DNA from 2 places in the Kitasatospora sp. NPDC057965 genome. Region 1 is predicted to be linked to the other one. Evidence: riboswitches for the same ligand, from Rfam matches in the RefSeq annotation. Region 1 holds a riboswitch; the other holds the start of a gene.
The links. A riboswitch is a leader RNA that binds a small molecule or an ion and turns the genes downstream of it on or off. The one in region 1 is predicted to bind glycine.
Positions count from the first base shown of each region.

Region 2: linked by a shared signal. The riboswitch ahead of gcvP (aminomethyl-transferring glycine dehydrogenase) and the one ahead of gcvT (glycine cleavage system aminomethyltransferase GcvT) in region 1 are both predicted to bind glycine.

Region 1 is NZ_JBHVPZ010000019.1:144,982-147,449, forward strand. It holds gene gcvH (glycine cleavage system protein GcvH) at 1-383, opposite strand, end outside; gene gcvT (glycine cleavage system aminomethyltransferase GcvT) at 484-1,605, opposite strand; glycine riboswitch at 1,825-1,932, opposite strand; gene ACFVVU_RS24825 (enhanced serine sensitivity protein SseB) at 2,111-2,468, shown strand, end outside.
Region 2 is NZ_JBHVPZ010000021.1:13,942-16,409, forward strand. It holds gene ACFVVU_RS25800 (DUF2382 domain-containing protein) at 1-772, opposite strand, end outside; glycine riboswitch at 988-1,091, shown strand; gene gcvP (aminomethyl-transferring glycine dehydrogenase) at 1,332-2,468, shown strand, end outside.

The DNA.
Region 1 (2,468 bases):
CAGGCCGAGGGGTTGGTGAGCGCGGTGTACTCGTCGGCGGTCAGCAGCTTGCCGGTCGACTCGACGCGGACCTTGAACAGCCAGCCACCCTCGAACGGCTCGCTGTTGACCAGGCTGTTGTCGTCGGAGACGGCCTCGTTGACCTCGGTGACCTCACCGGTGACCGGCGAGAACAGGTCGCTGACCGACTTGGTCGACTCCAGCTCGCCACAGGTCTCGCCGGCGGTCACGGTGTCGCCGACCTCGGGGAGCTGCACGTACACGATGTCGCCGAGGGCGTCGGCGGCGTGCTTGGTGATGCCGATCGTGGCGACCTCACCGGCCTCGGAGGTGGTCAGCCACTCGTGCTCGTCGGTGTACTGCAGGTGCTGGGGGTTGCTCATGGCGTCATTCTCCAGGATGGGAAGCGGGTACGACGAAGCGGCCCGGCGCGCGGACCTGCCTCGCGTGGGAAACAGCGGGGAAACCGGTGGGGGAGGGGCGTCAGCGGGCGCGCTTGTAGAACGGCAGCGCCACGACCTGGACCGGCTCGTGCTTGCCGCGCACGTCCACCGCGACGGTGGTGCCGGGGGCGGCGTGGGCCGCGTCCACGTAGGCCATCGCGATCGGCTTCTCCAGCGTCGGGGAGGGCGCGCCGGAGGTGATCCGGCCGATCGGCTCGCCGTCGGTGGAGACCACGGTGTACTCGGCGCGCGGCACGCGCTTGCCCTCGGAGACCAGGCCGACCAGCACCCGTGGCGCCTTGGCCTCGGCCTCGGCGGCGGCCCGCTCCAGGGCCTTGCGACCGACGAAGGCGCCCTCGTTGGTGGTCTTGTCGAAGCGGACGACCCGGCCCAGGCCCGCGTCGAACGGGGTCAGGTCGGTGGACAGCTCGTGGCCGTACAGCGGCATGCCGGCCTCCAGGCGCAGCGTGTCGCGGCAGGACAGGCCGCAGGGGATCAGACCGCGCCCGGCGCCGGCCTCGGTCAGGGCCTGCCAGATGTGCTCGGCGTCGCCCGGGTTGCAGAAGATCTCGAAGCCGTCCTCGCCGGTGTAACCGGTGCGGGCGAGCAGCACGTCGCGGCCGGCCACCTGGGCCGGGAGGATCGCGTAGTACTTCAGGCCGGGCAGGTCGGCCTCGGTGGTGTCGGCCAGGATCGCGGTGGACTCCGGGCCCTGCACGGCGATCAGCGCGTAGGCGTCGCGGTCGTCGGAGACGACGGCGTTGTAGCCCTTGGCGCGGGCGATCAGCTCGTCCAGGACCAGCTGGGCGTTGGAGGCGTTGGCGACGACCAGGAAGGCGTCCTCACGCAGGCGGTAGACGATCAGGTCGTCCAGGATGCCGCCGTCCTCGGCACAGATCATGGTGTAGCGGGCGCGCAGCACGCCGAGTGCGGAGACGAAGCCGACCAGGGCGTGGTCCAGCATCTCGCCGGCCTGCGGGCCGGTGACGGTGATCTCGCCCATGTGGGAGAGGTCGAACAGACCGGCCTTGGTGCGGACGGCGAGGTGCTCCTCGCGCTCGCTGCCGTAGCGCAGCGGCATGTCCCAGCCGGCGAAGTCGGTCATGGTGGCGCCGAGGGCGCGGTGCAGCGCGTCGAGCGCGGTGAGGCGGAGGGACGACATGGCCAGGAACTCCTCGGTCGGGGCACTCAGGGGTGCGCGCGCCGGGACCGGCCCCGTCTCGGGGGCGGCGGACCCTGCGCGCGGGCATGCGGCGGCTGGGTCTCCCCATCTGTCGTCGTACCTGAGAGCTTCACCGTCCACTGCCCTGTAGGGGACAGCATGGCGGCTTGCACCGTGGGTGGGCGGACGGCAGGGCCGTACGCCGCTTTCCAGATGTGCCTAACCCGTGCGGTAGGGGTGCCTGAGAGATTCCGGGGAGGACTTGCTCCTTCGGCGCCGGCTGTGCCGCCTGGACGGGGGCACTCCGGACTCTCCCGCGCGGGTTCGAGCGGCCGGTATGGAGTTGGCGGGGCCTGGGTGGATGCCACCGCAGACGCGCACATCATGGCACGTCCGCCGGGACAAGGGGAGAGGGGGCTGCGTCACGTCGGGCCTGACGGCCCGGGGCGGGGTGCCGGAACGCTAGGCTGCGGGCATCGGCGAGCAGAGGACGGTACGGCGGCGCATGGGGTACCCGGTGGAGCAGCAGGGGTGGGGCGGGGCCGAGTCGGCGCCGCCGGGAGGCGCGTGGCCGGCCAACGAGCTGGAGCAGGTGCTCACCGCCGCGCTCGGCGACCCCGGTGCGACCCCCCGGGTGATCGAGGTGCTGGCGCGCAGCCAGGTGTGGATCCCGCTGCCGGCGGGCGGCGACCCGCAGGGGCGGTCGCTGGACCTGCCGACGATCGAACTGGCCGGCGACCCCTATGTCCCGGTGTTCTCCTCGCAGGAGGTGTTCGTCCAGCAGGCGCCCGGGATGGCGTTCGCGGTCGCGCCGGTGTGGGAGTTCGCCCGCGGTCTGCCGCTGGGCGTGGGAATCGCCGTCA
Region 2 (2,468 bases), on a different contig from region 1:
CGATCACATGCCACTCGGTGGTGACGTCCAGGCGCTCCTCGCGGCAGGTGATCTCCACCGGGCCGGTGGGGGAGGAGGCGGCCGGGCCGGTCTCGGGCCGCCGCGCGGGGTGCGGCCGCGGCTCGGTGGCGGGGTGGGGCGCGGTGGGCGCGGCCGGGGGAGCGGCGAAGGTCCGTGCGCGGGTCTCCGGCGCGGCGTCGGCCGGCTTGTCGAGGTCGGCCGCCCGGTGGAAGGTGAGCTGCTTGGCCGGGCGTGAGGCGCCGGTTCCGCTGACCGCTCCCGTTCCGTTGGTGGCGGCCGTCGCGTTCGGGGCGCCCGTCCCGGCCGGGGCTCCCGTCGCGTTCGGGGCGGGCGGGTTCGTGGGTGCGACGGTGGTGCCGGTGTCCGCGGTGGTGCCGAAGTCGAGGTCGGCCGGCTTCTCCGAGGGGCCCTGGCCCGGCGCCGACGGCCGCCCCTCCGCCGGGGTGTCCAGCCCGTAGTAGCGGTAGAGCTGGAGCTCCTGGGCGGGCGACAGGTGCTGGCCCACGCCGAAGTCCGGCGACTCCTTCACCAGGGACTTGTCGTACGGCACCCGCAGCTCGTCGCCGGAGAACTCGCTCGTGGTCAGCGGGACGAAGGCGTCCCGGCCGAAGATGCCGGTCCGGACGGCGGCCCACTCGGGGCGGCCGGTGGAGTCGTCCAGGTACACCTCGTCGATGGTGCCGATCTTGTCCCCGTTGCGGTCCACCGCCTTGTGGCCGATGAGGTCCCGGGGGTCGATGTCGGTCTGCACTCTTTTCCTCCAGTGCGGTGGGCTCGCGGAAACGCCCGCAGGACAGTGCCACTTCACACCAAAAGCCATGAAACGGGCGCACGCGAGCGGGATGCGGCCGGACGGGCCCGGGGCTGCGCCGACCGGGGCACGGCCGCTGACAGCGGTGAAGTCGTCGAAGGACCTGACGCACCCGTGATCGCGGTGCCTCCCGCTGGTACCCTGGGCGCGACCGCCGAGCCCGCTCGGGAGAGTCCTCGACAGCGGAACCCGCTGGTCGTGGCGCCGAAGGAGCAACTCCTCCCCGGAATCTCTCAGGCATCCGTACCGTGCGGGATAGGTCACTCTGGAAAGCAGGGCAGGATCGCGGGCGAGGGAGCCGGCGGACCCCACCCTCACCGACGGTGCAAGCCGGCGGGGCGTCCCACGGCGCTCCGTGCGGGCGAAGCTCTCAGGTCCCGATGACAGAGGGGGAGGCCTGTCGGGTTCGTCCGACCGGTCCGCTCCGCTGTTGTCCGCAGCGGCGAGGCGCCCGGCGTGCGCACCCCCGCCGGTCCGTGACCAGGAGGCCTCGACCACCATGAACGCCCAGCCGAACTCGGGACGCCCCACCACCCCCGCGACCCTCACCGAGCTCGAACAGGCCAGCCCCTTCGAGAACCGCCACATCGGCCCCGACGCCGCCGCGCAGGAGAAGATGCTGGCCCAGGTCGGGTACGCCTCGCTGGACGAGCTGGCCACCGCCGCCGTCCCCGAGGCCATCCGCTCGATCACCGCGCTCGACCTGCCCGCCGGGCGCAGCGAGGCCCAGGTCCTCGCCGAGCTGCGCGACCTGGCCGGCCGCAACACCGTGCTCACGTCGATGATCGGCCTGGGCTACTACGGCACCTTCACCCCGCCGGTGATCCTGCGCAACGTCATGGAGAACCCGGCCTGGTACACCGCGTACACGCCGTACCAGCCGGAGATCTCGCAGGGCCGCCTGGAGGCGCTGCTCAACTTCCAGACCCTGGTCTCCGACCTGACCGGTCTGCCCACCTCCGGCTCCTCCCTGCTGGACGAGGGCACCGCGGCCGCCGAGGCGATGGCGCTGGCCCGCCGCGTCACCAAGGTCAAGGGCGGCGTCTTCCTGGTCGACGCCGAGACCCTGCCGCAGACCGTCGCGGTGATCAACACCCGCGCCGTGCCGACCGGCGTCGAGGTGGTCGTCGCCGACCTGTCCGAGGGCATCCCGGCCGAGATCGCCGAGCGCGGTGTCTTCGGCGTGCTGCTCCAGTACCCCGGCGCCACCGGCGTGGTCCGCGACCTCGCCCCGGTGATCGAGCAGGCCCACGGCCTGGGCGCGATCGTCGCCGTCGCCGCCGACCTGCTCGCGCTCACCCTGCTGAAGTCGCCGGCCGAGCTCGGCGCCGACATCGCCTGCGGCACCTCCCAGCGCTTCGGCGTGCCGATGGGCTTCGGCGGCCCGCACGCCGGCTACCTCGCGGTGCGCGCCGAGTACGCCCGCTCGCTGCCCGGCCGCCTGGTCGGCGTCTCGGTCGACGCCGACGGCAACCGCGCCTACCGGCTGGCCCTGCAGACCCGCGAGCAGCACATCCGCCGCGAGAAGGCCACCAGCAACATCTGCACCGCCCAGGTGCTGCTCGCCGTGATGGCCTCGATGTACGCCGTCTACCACGGCCCGGACGGCCTGGCCGACATCGCCCGCCGCACCCAC